DNA from 4 places in the Halomonas koreensis genome. Region 2 is predicted to be linked to each of the others. Evidence: predicted binding sites of a transcription regulator. Region 2 holds the regulator's gene; each other region holds the start of a gene.
The links. The regulator FNR, encoded in region 2, switches genes on or off when oxygen is low (the NO sensors DNR and NnrR bind a similar motif). The targets are predictions, from matches to a motif close to TTGATNTANATCAA.
Positions count from the first base shown of each region.

Region 1: the regulator FNR is predicted to act here: its motif matches at 1,507-1,520, upstream of QC818_RS13130 (OmpW/AlkL family protein).
Region 3: the regulator FNR is predicted to act here: its motif matches at 1,624-1,637, upstream of ccoM (cytochrome c oxidase subunit CcoM).
Region 4: the regulator FNR is predicted to act here: its motif matches at 1,597-1,610, upstream of hemN (oxygen-independent coproporphyrinogen III oxidase).

Region 1 covers NZ_JARWAK010000011.1:108,330-111,529, reverse strand. Annotated here, with positions in the region: gene QC818_RS13140 (YqcC family protein) at 1-199, shown strand, start outside; gene QC818_RS13135 (gamma-glutamylcyclotransferase family protein) at 207-707, shown strand; gene QC818_RS13130 (OmpW/AlkL family protein) at 771-1,409, opposite strand; gene QC818_RS13125 (OmpW/AlkL family protein) at 1,566-2,174, opposite strand; gene QC818_RS13120 (hypothetical protein) at 2,441-2,743, shown strand; gene putP (sodium/proline symporter PutP) at 2,807-3,200, opposite strand, start outside.
Region 2 covers NZ_JARWAK010000005.1:65,108-68,307, reverse strand. Annotated here, with positions in the region: gene QC818_RS07590 (exonuclease domain-containing protein) at 1-334, shown strand, start outside; gene ttcA (tRNA 2-thiocytidine(32) synthetase TtcA) at 429-1,340, shown strand; gene fnr (fumarate/nitrate reduction transcriptional regulator Fnr) at 1,561-2,304, opposite strand; gene QC818_RS07575 (radical SAM protein) at 2,373-3,200, opposite strand, start outside.
Region 3 covers NZ_JARWAK010000003.1:303,998-307,197, reverse strand. Annotated here, with positions in the region: gene QC818_RS05835 (AmpG family muropeptide MFS transporter) at 1-277, opposite strand, end outside; gene rfaH (transcription/translation regulatory transformer protein RfaH) at 432-974, shown strand; gene QC818_RS05825 (FKBP-type peptidyl-prolyl cis-trans isomerase) at 1,003-1,509, shown strand; gene ccoM (cytochrome c oxidase subunit CcoM) at 1,749-1,865, shown strand; gene QC818_RS05815 (lytic transglycosylase domain-containing protein) at 1,980-2,711, opposite strand; gene QC818_RS05810 (proline--tRNA ligase) at 2,641-3,200, opposite strand, start outside.
Region 4 covers NZ_JARWAK010000006.1:119,050-122,249, forward strand. Annotated here, with positions in the region: gene hemN (oxygen-independent coproporphyrinogen III oxidase) at 106-1,491, opposite strand; gene QC818_RS08800 (Rrf2 family transcriptional regulator) at 1,763-2,221, shown strand; gene QC818_RS08805 (c-type cytochrome) at 2,399-2,716, shown strand; gene nosR (transcriptional regulator NosR) at 2,779-3,200, shown strand, end outside.

The DNA.
Region 1 (3,200 bases), on a different contig from region 2:
GGCCCTGCCCCAGTGGCTGCGCTTCGTGTTCATCGCCCGGCTCGAGGTGCTGGTGGAGAAGCGCGCGCCCATGCCGGCCAGCTGCGACGTGGCGCCGGCCGTCGAGGCCTACCTGGTCCAGGAGGGCGCCCGGGCCAGCGACCGCCTGCTGATGTGCAAGGCCGTCGAGCGGATCGACCAACTGGTCACCGAGAACTGAGGCCGGCATGCCCTACTACTTCGCCTATGGCAGCAACATGAACCCGGCCCGGGTCGAGGCGCGCATCGGGACCACCCGGCGTGCCCTGCCCGGGGTGCTGCGCGATCACGCCCTGCGCTTCGACAAGGCGTCCCGGGTGCCCGGCATCAGTCACGCCAACGTGGCGCCGGCGGCCGGGCAGCGGGTGGAGGGCGCGCTGTTCGAGCTGCTCGCGCCGGAGCAGATCGAGTGCATGGATCCCTTCGAGGGCTACCCTCACGACTACGATCGCCATCGACTGCCCATCCACACCTCCCAGGGCCCGATCCAGGCCTGGGTGTACATCGCCGCCCCGGGCACCACCGCCGAGGCGCTCAGGCCGGCGCGGGAATACCTCGACCACCTGCTGGCCGGCGAACCCTTCCTCAGCGTCGACTACCATGCGCGCCTGGCCGCCCAGGAGGCGGTGCACGACCTCGATGAGACCACCCTGAGGGCGCTCGGGCTGTCCCGTCACTCGCCGCGCTGAGCGGCGCCTCCAACGCCAGAGGGCCCGCCGTTCGGCGGGCCCTCTGGCATGCGGCGGGAGCCTTCAGAAGCGGAAGCTCACGCCCCCCATCACCACCAGCGGGTCGATCTCCACGGTGCCGATGTCGTCGCCGTTCAGGCTGGCGTCGGTGTCGATATCCAGGTACCAGGCGGCGGCGTTGAGCGCCCAGTGCTCGTCGATCAGCAGGTCGACGCCCAGCTGGGCGGCCGCGCCCCAGGAGTCGTCCAGCTCCAGGTCGGCGCCCGCCAGGTCGATCTCCTCGTCGGAGAAGCGGGTGTAGTTGACGCCCAGCCCGGCATAGGGCTGCACCCGGGACTGGGTGCCGCCGAACGGGTAGTACTGCAGGGTCAGGGTCGGCGGCAGGTGGTCGGTGGCCGCGCCGACCTCGGTGCCGCCCCCGGCGTCCAGGGTGATGTCGTGGGAGAACGGCTCGGCGGCCAGCAGCTCGACGCCCAGCTTGTCGGTGAAGCGGTAGCCCAGGGTGAAGGCGAAGCCGTTCTCGTCCTGGACGTCCACGTCCAGGTCACCCAGAGCCGTGTCGAGCGTGCCGTTGTCGCCCTTGGGGTCGACCTTGGCCACCCCGGCACGGGTGAAGAAGTCGCCGGCGCCGTAGGCCAGTGCCTGGCTGCTGGCGGCGAGGCCGGTGGCGATGATCAGGGTGGAGAGCAGGGTGCGGCGCATCGTGGTTCCTCGGATGGCGGGTGAATCGATGCCATCGAGTCTACCCGCGGCATCCGCGGACAGGCTTGATCCAGCGCAAGCCCCGGCCCCCTCGTGCTTGATGGGGATCAAGAAAACGACGCCGGGCCCTTGAGCCCGGCGTCGTCGGAGGGGCGATCAGAAGCGGTAGGTGACGCCGCCGCCCACCGTGACCGGGTCGATCTCGGCCTCACCCAGGTCGTTGCCGTTCAGCGCCACGTCGGCGTCGACGTCGGCGTAGTTGGCGTAGGCGCCGACCAGCAGGTGGTCGGTGAGCGCCAGGTCCACGCCGACCTGGCCGGCGGCGCCCCAGGAGGCGTCGATGTCCAGCCCCGGGGCGGATTCGTCGTTGAAGTAGGTGTAGTTCACCCCGGCGCCCACGTAGGGCTGGACCCGGGACGCGCTGCCGCCCAGCGGATAGTAGTTGACCATCAGGTTCACCGGCCGGCGGTCCACGCTGCCGGTGTCGACGCCGCCCAGCGTCAGGTCGTGCTCCATGTCCTGGGTGCCGTTGAGCTCGACGCCCAGCTTGTCGTGGAACTGGTAGCCCAGGCCGTAGCTGAAGCCGCGCTCGTCGGAGACATCGAGCGGCTGGCCGGCGAGGCGACCGTTGTCGTCGCTGACCTCGGACTTGGCGATGCCGCCGCGCACGTAGAGGTCGCCGGCCTGGTAGGCCATGGCGGACTGGGCGGCGACGAGGCCGGCGGTGGCGAAGGCGGTGGCGGTGATCAGGCGCGTCAGTTTCATGGGAATCTCCCTGTGTCGGCCGACGCCGAGGCATTCGGCGTCCTGCGAGTCGTGGGACAAGTATAAAAACGGTGTTTCTAAACGTCTTGTAAAATATTCCTATGGCATGGATAGCGATAAATGCGCCATATCGATGGAACTTTGCCCCGGTCTGCGTATTCATGAGGATGTTTGTACAATGTTTGCACATTGCGTGCACGACGGCTCGCCGGCGGCGGTGTTTTCGTCTTCACTGACAGGCATGCCGAGGCGGGGGAGGGGCGGCGATGATCGACGGCAATCCGGGAATGAGGCGGTCGCGGCGGGCGGATCGGCCGCTGTCGGCCCTGCTGCTGGCGGCGGGGCTGGCGCTGTGGCTGCTGTGGCGGCCGGAACTGGTGCAGGCGCTGCCCTGGCCCTGGCGGGTCGGGCTGGTGGCCTGGGGCGGCTGGGCCCTGGGCGCGGCCTTCGCGAGGCCGTTGCTGGACGGCCGGGAAGGGCGGCTGGCCCGCCTGGCGGCGAGCGCCGGCAGCCGGGCGGCCCTGGTCGGGTTCGGCCTGGCGCTGGCGGGGCGCGCCCTGCTCGGCTGAACGGCCCCGGAAACGCGAAAAGCCGCCCGAAGGCGGCTTTTCCGTTCGACGATCGCCGGGCGATCAGGCCTTTTCGAGGGCGTCGAACTCGGCGGTGATCTCGTCCTTGGGCGCCTCGGTGACCAGGCTGACGGCCACGATGGCGATGTAGGCGAAGATCACCCCCGGCACGATCTCGTAGAGATCGAAGATGCCGCCGGAGATCTGGGCCCAGGCCACCACGGTGATGCCGCCGACCACGATGCCGGCCAGCGCGCCCCAGGTGTTCATGCGCCGCCAGAACAGCGCCATCACCAGGGCCGGACCGAAGGCCGCACCGAAGCCGGCCCAGGCGTAGGACACCAGGCCCAGCACGGTGGAGTCGGGATTCAGCGCCAGCAGGTAGGCGATGACGGCGATGCCGATCACCGCGAAGCGGCCCACCCACACCAGCTCGGACTGGGTGGCGTCCTTGCGG
Region 2 (3,200 bases):
GATGGACGAGGCCCTGGGCCGGCTGCTGGAGTTCGTCGGCAACCGGCCGCTGGTCGGCTGGCGGCTGGATCGCGACCTGGCGCTGCTCAACCGCATGCTGCGTCGCCACCTCGGCTTCGCGCTGCCCAACGCCGGCATCGACCTGGCTCAGCGCTACCAGCGCCGACAGCGGCATCAGCATCCCCACTTCATGTCCTCGCCGCGCTTCGACGAGGTCGCCGAGCGTCTCGGCGTGCCGCTGATGGGGCGCCAGAGCGCCCTGGGCAAGGCGGTGACCACGGCCCTGATGCAGCTGCGCATGGCGCGTCGGGCCGAGCTGCCCCTGAGCGGCTGAGAGCCCCGGCTGGCGCGGCCTGCATCGCCAGTGCCGGACGAGGGTGGTAGGATGGGCGGCCGTTCATTCCCGATGCCCTGGCAGTGCCCCGACCATGCAAGACGCCATGATGTTCGATCCCCGTCCCGCCGAGGACGCGCCCCCCGCCGAGACGTCGGCCTCCGCGACCGCTGGCCCGGACGCCAAGGCCAAGCGCGAGTTCAACAAGCTGCAGAAGCGCCTGCGGCGCCAGGTCGGCAACGCCATCATCGACTTCGGCATGATCCGCGACGGCGACAAGGTGATGGTCTGTCTGTCCGGCGGCAAGGACAGCTACACCATGCTCGAGATCCTGCGCAGCCTGCAGCGCAACGCCCCGGTGGACTTCTCGCTGGTGGCGGTCAACCTGGATCAGAAGCAACCCGGCTTTCCCGAGCACGTGCTGCCCGAGTACCTGGACGGCATCGGCGTGGACTACCACATCCTCGAGCGCGACACCTACTCGGTGGTCAAGGAGAAGACCCCGGAGGGCAAGACCACCTGCGCGCTGTGTTCGCGGCTGCGGCGCGGCTCCCTCTACGGCTACGCCGAGGAGATCGGCGCCACCAAGATCGCCCTGGGCCACCACCGCGAGGACATCCTCGAGACGCTGTTCCTCAACATGTTCTACGGCGGCAGCCTCAAGTCGATGCCGCCCAAGCTGCTCTCCGACGACGGCAAGAACATCGTCATCCGGCCGCTGGCCTACTGCCGGGAGGCGGACATCGCCGAGTTCGCCCGGCAGATGGCCTTCCCGATCATTCCCTGCAACCTGTGCGGCTCCCAGCCGAACCTCCAGCGCCAGGTGGTCAAGGAGATGCTGGCCGAGTGGGAGGCCAAGCACCCGGGGCGGCTCGAGAGCATGTTCAAGGCGGTGACCAACGTCGCGCCGTCCCAGCTGGCCGACCGCGAGCTGTTCGACTTCGCCGGCCTCGAGGACAAGCAGGCGCGCCTGCAGGCCGACCGCATCGAGCTCCATAACGAGTAGCCGTAAGCCATAAGCTTGAAGCTGGAAGTCTCCGGCTTCGCCGGGAAGTTGGAAGGTCGTACGCTGCGCGGACCTAAGCCGGAAGCAAAACCGCCCCTAGGCTTTTGCCATAGGGGCGGTTCGGTTTACGCTGCCTTCCAGCTTCCAGCTTCCAGCTTCCAGCTTCCAGCTTCCAGCTTCCAGCTTCCAGCTTCCAGCTTCCAGCTCACGCGATAGCGTGTCAGCGGCAGCCTTCCTCCTCGGCCAGCTCGACCAGGGCATCCAGGTCGAGGATGTTGACCTCGCGCCCCGACACGGCCACCAAGCCCTGCTGCTGGAAGCGGCTCAGGATACGGCTGACCGTCTCCACCGCCAGGCCCAGGTAGTTGCCGATGTCCGCCCGGGACATGGAGAGCCGGAAGCTGTAGGGGGAGTAGCCGCGGCGCCGGAAGCGGTCGGAGAGGCTGGCGAAGAAGGTGGCCAGTCGCTGATCGGCGGTCTTGCGCGACAGCAGGCGCATCATGCGGCGGTCGTCGCGCATCTCCTTGCTCATGCTGCGGTACAGCTGGTTGCGAAGCTCCGGCAGGCGCTCCGAGAGGGCGTCCAGGCGATCGAAGGGGATCTCGCAGACCGTGGTGGTCTCCAGGGCGATCACCGACCCCGGGTAGGTCGTCTCGTCGATGCCGTCGAGGCCCACCAGCTCGCTGGGCAGGTAGAAGTTGGTGAGCTGGTCGGCCCCGCTGCCCTCGCTGGTGACCTGCTTGAGGCTGCCCGAGCGCACCGCGTAGACGCTGGTGAAGGGGCTGCCCTGCCGGAACAGCGACTCGCCCTTCTTGAGCGGCGCGCGGCGGCGGATGATGGCGTCGAACTGATCCATGTCCTCGAGCTCGAGGGCCAGGGGCAGGCACAGCGAGCTCAGGCTGCACGTCCGGCAGCGGGTCTCGTTCAACAGCGAACGTCGCCGGCCGGCTGCGGTATCGGCCATGGTGTCCTCCTTGATGTCGACTCTGGGCGACATTATGGAGGATGAACCGCGTCGAGGCATAGCATCCCTTAGGTGATACCCCCGTCGGCCCGGTGAGGGGGCGGGTCGACGGGGCGCGACCGCCACTGCCCCGAGGCGGTGGCCAGTCGGCCGGCGTCCAGGGCCGCCGCGTAGTCGGCCAGCGTGGTGGCGTTGCGCGCCTCGGCATCGGGGAGCCGGGAGTGGGCGCCCACGCCCAGGCCCAGGCGATCGCGCCGCGCCTCGCGGTCGGCCTGGGCGCGGGCGTCGTCGAGGGCCGGGCCGCGCCGGGCATAGTGCCCCGGCCGCCAGGCCGCGTAGCCGGCCTCCGCCAGCAGGCGCTCGGCCCTCGCCTCGAGGTCGTCCGCATCCGGCGCTCCGGCGACCGGCGGCGAGGCGCGATGCAGCAGGATCCGCGGTGGGGCCATGGCCGCCACCTGGCTCAGGGTGTCGGCGAGGCGTTCGCCGCTCTGGTGGGGCAGGCCCAGGGCCAGCTCCACGGCCAGCGAGCGGAAGCCCAGCCGGTCCGCCTCGTCGAGCAGCGGCTCGATCAGGGGCCGGGGGCAGGGGCGACCCACGGCGGCCTGCACCCGGGGCGTCAGGTCCAGCACCGTCAGGCGCAGGCGATTGAAGCCCAGCGCCTCCAGGTGGCGCAGGGTGAGGACATCGGCCTCCCGGGGGTCGAGCTCGATGGCGAAGTCCCGGCTCGGGCCGCTTTCCAGGGAGAAGCGGGCCGCCAGGCGGTCGATGAGGTCGCTCATCTGGTCCAGGCGCAGCAGCGACGGGGTGCCGCCGCCCCAGTGCAGGGCCTGGACCCGTCGCGCCGGATCCAGTGGCCGGCGCACCAGCACCATCTCGCGGTCGAGTCGTGTCAGGTA
Region 3 (3,200 bases), on a different contig from region 2:
GCCGCTGGCCGAAGGCGCGGGTCAGGCCGGGCAGCGCCAGGCGATCCACCACCGGCGCCCAGAAGAACTTGATCGAATAGAGGATGCCGATCCAGGCGAAGAAGCCGATCGCCGCCACCTCGACGCCGTCGCTGCGCAGCCAGGCCGAGAGGGTGGAGAACACCAGCAGGAAGGGCAGGCCCGCCGAGAAGCCCAGGAACAGCATGGTCAGCACCGGGGCGCGCAGGTAGATCGCCAGGGCGTCGCGCCAGCTGCGGTGCGCGGAAGGGGTCGGCATGGCGAAGCTCTCCTTGCGGGGGCGGTCGGACCACGCGCCGGGCCATCGGTGATAAGATGGCGGCCTCGACCGGGAGCGGCGACACGGGCGGCGCGCGCCGCCGATTGTTGCAGAGCCCCGGCGCCGACACCAGCCAGACGCGATCGACGACGACATGAGTGACGACGACATCCGCCCGGACGGCGACGATCCGGCCATCCCCCGCTGGTACGTCATCCAGTGCAAGGGCGGGGAATCCTTCCGCGCCGCCGAGCACCTGGGCAACCAGGGCTTCGAGGTCTTCCACCCGGTGCTGCAGGTCCAGAAGAAGCGTCGCGGCCGGCTGACCTGGGTGAGCGAGCCGCTCTTCCCCCATTACTTGTTCATCCGCCTCGACCGGCTGGCCAGCAACTGGCGGCCGATCCGTTCCACCCGCGGGGTGCTGCGCCTGGTGACCTTCGGCGTCGACCTGCCGGTGCCGGTCAGCGACGCCCTGGTGGACACCCTGCGGCGCCACGGTGGCCCGGCGGCCGACGACGACGCCAACGTCTACTTCCGCGCCGGCGAGGCGGTGGAGATCACCGACGGGCCCTTCAAGGACCTGCAGGCGGTCTTCGCCAACCACAAGGGCGAGGAACGCGCCATCGTGCTGCTCAACATGCTGCACCAGCAGCAGCGCCTCGAGATGCCGGTCGCCCAGCTGCGCCGCCGCGACTGATCTTCCTCTCCCCATTACCGGAGGTCCCATGACCATAGCCCCCCAGCGGGTCGTGACCCTGCACTACGTGCTCAGCGACGAGGACGGCCAGGTCCTCGACGACTCCCGCGCCCGCCAGGCGCCGCTCGAGTATCTCCACGGCCACGACAATATCCTGGCCGGCCTGGAGCGGGCCCTGGTCGGCCGCGAGGCCGGCGCCGAGCTCAGCGTCACCCTGATGCCCGCCGAGGCCTACGGGCTGCGCGACGAGGCCCTGGTGCGCGAGGTCGGCCGCGACGCCTTCCCGGTGCCCGAGCTGTCGCCGGGCATGCGCTTCCAGACCCCGGGCGACGACGGCCCCGAGATCGTCACCGTGGTCGAGGTTCGCGACGACGGCGTGCTGATCGACACCAACCATCCCCTGGCCGGCCGGACCCTGCGCTACCGGGTCGAGGTGCTCGAGGTCCGCGACGCCACCCGCGCCGAGCTCGCCAAGGGGCATCCGCTGCCCCCCGGGACCGCCGCCGGGGATGTCGAGGACAAGAAGATGGTCTGAGCCTCGCCGTCGGGCGCCGGCCCGGGGCCCCGCCCGCCGCGGCCGCCGCCGTATCGCCGCCCTGCCTCCGGGGCGGCGCTCGCCCCCTCCCGCCCCGTCCGATACCCCGCGAAACTGACCTGGATCAAGCCGCGAGGGCCCGCCGCCCGGTGGCGGTGGCGAACTTGATGCAGGTCAGCATTTCTCCCGCCGCAAGGGGCTAGAGTGCACTCAACACATCGAGACGGGAGGACCACACCATGTACTGGGATGACGCCGTAATCTTCGGACTGGCCACCGTCGGGATGATGATCGCTTTCATGGGGGGCTGGATCGCGTTCGTCGTTCGCGACCACCATCGCAAGAAGAAGCACTGAGCCAGCCGCTCCTTCCAGTCGTCAGGGGAGGGGGGAGTTTCCCCCCACTAGGCCGATCCATCCGGATCGGCCATTTTTTTGCCTGGCCGGTCCGGGGCCGGATCCCGCCGGGCGTCAGCGTCCGGCGGTGGCCCGTTCCGCCGGCGCCACGGGCGGCTGCCAGCGCCGCGACAGCGCACGCATCACCCGCTCGGGGTACCAGGTCTTGCCCAGGCTGCCGTTGTAGCGGGCCAGGGCCCGGGTCAGGTCGCCGCCCTCCACCGCCAGGTAGTGGGCGAGGATGGTGCAGCCGTAGCGCAGGTTGCGCCAGGGATCCTTGAGGTCGTCGGCCGGCAGGCCGAGTTCGCGGATCCAGAACGGCATGATCTGCATCAGCCCCACGGCCCCGGCGGAGGACACGGCCTCGGCGCGGAAGGCGCTTTCCACCTGGATCACCGCCAGCACCAGCTCCGGGGCCAGGCCGGCGATGCGCGCCTCCTGGTGGATGCGCGCCAGCAGCCGCTGGCGGCGCTCGGCCTGCGGCACGTAGCGGGCCAGGCGGGGGGACATGGCGGACACCCACTGGCGCGCCGCCCAGATCTCGGCGGGCGGGCGGGGCGCCTGGCGAAGGCCCTCGAGGGTGGGGCGCAGGGTCGCGGGCAGCACCCGGACCACGGGCGGCGCGCCGTCGTCCGGGGGGATCGCCAGGGCGTCGAGGAAGTCGCCGTCGGCGCCCAGCGCCGGCGGCCCGGCGAGGGCGACGACGGCCAGCAGCCGGGCCAGGGCCCGGCGGCGGTCAGGCGTCGATGCGCTCGCGCAGGAAGGCGAGGATGTCCCCGGCCGGGACCATGGTGGCGTCGCTGTCACGGCGTCCCTTGTACTCCAGTTCGCCCTTGTCCAGGCCGCGGTCGCCGACCACCAGGCGGTGGGGGATGCCCATCAGCTCCTGGTCGGCGAAGCGCACGCCCGGGCGCAGGTCTCGGTCGTCGAGCAGCACGTCGAGGCCGGCGGCGGTGAGTTCCTGGTAGAGGCGCTCGCTTTCCTCGCGCACCCGCTGCGACTTGTGGGCGTTCATCGGCACCACCGTCACCTGGAAGGGGGCGATGGCGTCGGGCCAGATGATCCCGCCGTCGTCATGGTTCTGCTCGATGGCGGCGGCGACCACCCGGGTCACGCCGATACCATAGCAGCCCATCCAGGGATGCGCCGCCTTGCCGTTGGCGTCCAGCACGGTGGCGTTCATCGCCTCGCTGTACTTGCGGCCCAGCTGGAAGACGTGGCCCACCTCGATGCCGCGCTTGATCGCCAGGGTGCCGCGGCCGTCCGGCGAGGGGTCGCCCTCGACCACGTTGCGCA
Region 4 (3,200 bases), on a different contig from region 2:
CGCGTCGCCGAGTATGACGCTCCCCAGCCTCCTCGACAGCAGGAAACTGGGATGCAACGCCGGGCGACACCCGGCGGAGGGGATCAACGGAGAGCAGGAAAGGCATCAGACGGTGCGCGAATAGCGCCCAGCGGCGGGATCGAGGTAGGCATCGAAGGCCATGGCGACGTTGCGCATCATCAGCCGTCCGGCGGGCAGCACCCGGATGCCGTGCTCGTCGATGGCGATCAGGCCATCGTCGCGCATCTCCGCCAGGCGCTCGAGGGCCTCGGCGAAATGCCGCCGGAAGTCGATGGCATAGCGTCGCTCGATGTCGGCGAACTCGAGCCGCCCGTGACACATCAAGGCATTGATGACGTCGCGACGCAGCCGGTCCTCGTCGCTGAGGCGATAGCCGCGCATCACCGGCAGCCGACCGGCCTCGAGGCGCGCCTGGTACTCGGCGGTCTCCTTGACGTTCTGGCTGTAGCTGTCGCCGACCTTGCCGATGGCGGTGACGCCGAGCCCGATCATGTCGCAGTCGGCATGGGTGGAATAGCCCTGGAAATTGCGCTGCAGGGTGCCGTTCTCCTTGGCCCTGGACAGCTCGTCCTCGGGCAGCGCGAAGTGGTCCATGCCGATATAGACATAGCCGGCCTCGGTGAGCCGGCGGATGGTCAGCTCCAGCAACTCGAGCTTGCGCTCCGGAGGCGGCATGTCCTCGGGGCGAATCAGGCGCTGGGCCTTGAACAGCTCGGGCAGGTGCGCATAGCTGTAGGCGGCGATGCGATCCGGGCGCAGCGCGATGATCTTGTCCAGGGTCGCGCCGAAGCTCTCCACCGTCTGCAGCGGCAGGCCGTAGATGAGGTCGACGCTGATCGACTGGAAGCCCGCCTCCCGGGCGGCCTCCACCAGCTCGACCACCTGCGCCTCGCTCTGCACCCGGTTGACCGCCTCCTGGACCCGGCGGTCGAAGTCCTGGACGCCGAAGCTCAAGCGGTTGAAGCCCAGCGCGCGCAGCTCGTGGATCTGGGCCGGGGTCACGGTGCGCGGGTCCACCTCCAGGGAGAACTCGCGGTCCTCGGGCGGGGCGAAGTGAAAGGCCGCGTCCAGCGCCGCCATCAGCTCGCCGAGCTGGGCATTGCTCAGGTAGGTGGGCGTGCCGCCCCCCAGGTGCAGCTGGGTCAGCCGCCGGCTGCCGTCGAACAGCGCCGCCTGCAGGGCGATCTCGCGCTCGAGCCAGCCGAGATACTCCGCCGCCCGCTCGGTGTTGTGGGTGATGATCTTGTTGCAGGCGCAGTAGTAGCAGAGGCTGTGGCAGAAGGGGATATGCACATAGACCGACAGCGGCTTGGGGACCTCCAGCCGGTTGCTGTACTCGGCCGCGGCCCGGTAGTCGTCCTCGGCGAAGGCCGCCTGGAACTGCGGGGCCGTCGGATAGGAGGTATAGCGGGGCCCCGGGCGGTCGTACTTCTCGACCAGGGGGCGGATGAACGGCAGCGTGTCTTGCATGATCGAATCGAGCCTCTTGAACCGTCGGGCGACGACGCGCGTCGTCACCGCCTGTCCGGATTATGCCAGCCGCCGCCGGCGCCGTCGGTACCCTCGACGAGGTAGCTGATGCAGATCAATTCGAGGTAGCCCGCATAATATTCATCTATGATACATCTAACTGACCGCGCCGGCGGCCCGATGCCGCAGTCCCCGTCGACGCCCGCACGAAGATGGTAAAATCCCGCGCACCACGGCCCATTCCCCTTGCCCGCCGGCGCCCGGAGGCTTCATGCACCTGACCCGATTCACCGACTATTCCCTGCGCGTGCTGATCTATCTGGCCGTCAAGGGAGAGGAGCGCTCGACCATCACCGAGATCTCCGAGCGCTTCGAGATCTCCCGCAACCACCTGATGAAGGTCGTGCAGGAACTCAACCACCGCGGCTACATCACCGCCATCCGCGGCAAGCACGGCGGGCTGCTGCTGCGTCAGGCGCCGGAGGCGATCTCCCTGGGCGGCCTGGTGCGCGACACCGAGCGCGACCTCGCCCTGGTGGAGTGCTTCGGCGACGGCAACGAGTGCGTGATCACGCCTTCCTGCCGGCTCAAGCCGATCCTCGCCGAGGCCCTGGGCGCCTTCCTCGCCGTGCTGGACCGCTATACGCTGGCGGACCTGCTCGGCCCGCAGCGCCGCGGCCTCATCCAGCTGCTCCACCTCGAGGACGGCGACGCCCCGGCGGCGAGCTGAGCCGCCCCCTCCGGCGCGTCCCCTGCCGCTGACGCGTTTCTCCCTGGACTGCCCACAACATGATGCACGTCAAGCCCCGAGGGCCGGGCGGCTGGCATGATGATGCCATCCGCCCGGTGCGGTGATGGTCGGACCGGGCTTTCTTCAGCAGGCAAAGATGCATAAAGGAGACGTGTTATGAAGACGCTCGCCATCGCCGCCATCGCCGGGGCCGCCCTCCTCTCCCTGGACGCCCAGGCCGCCGGCGACCCCGCCGCGGGAGAAAGCAAGATCGCCGCCTGCGCCGCCTGCCACGGCACCGACGGCCAGGGCACCTCGCCCATCTATCCCAACCTCGCCGGCCAGTCCGCCGCCTACCTGGAGAGCGCCCTCAAGGCCTACCGGGCCGGGGAGCGCGGCGGCGGCATGTCGTCCGTGATGACGCCCCAGGCCCAGGCGCTGTCCGACCAGGACATCGCCGATATCGCCGCCTACTACGCCAGCCTGACGCCCTGACCGCCCCGGCGCGACGCCCGCGTCGCGCCCTCCCTTCCTTCCCGGTCGCCAGGAACCTCGCCATGCCATTACTCCGGGCCCCGCTGCTCCCCTCGATCGCCAGGTGGCTCTGGCCCCTGCTGTGCCTCTGCCTCGCGAGCCCGGCCCTGGCCCTGGCGCCGGCCCAGGTGCACGAGGGCTTCCCCGCGGCCGACCGCATCGAGGACGCCGAGTCGCGCTGGCCGGTCGGCGCGGTCCACGCCGGCGATACCCTGCTCGGCTACGCCTTCGAGACCGCCGACATCGCCCCGATCCCGGCCTATTCCGGCAAGCCGGTCAACCTGCTGGTGGGCATCGACCTCGAGGGCCGGATCGTCCAGGCCGACGTCCTCGACCACTCCGAGCCGATCATGCTGGTGGGCATCCCCGAGGCAAGGCTGGAGGGCTTCGCCGACGACCATGTCAGCGCCCACGTCAACGACCGGCTCAGGGTCGGCGGCGAGCT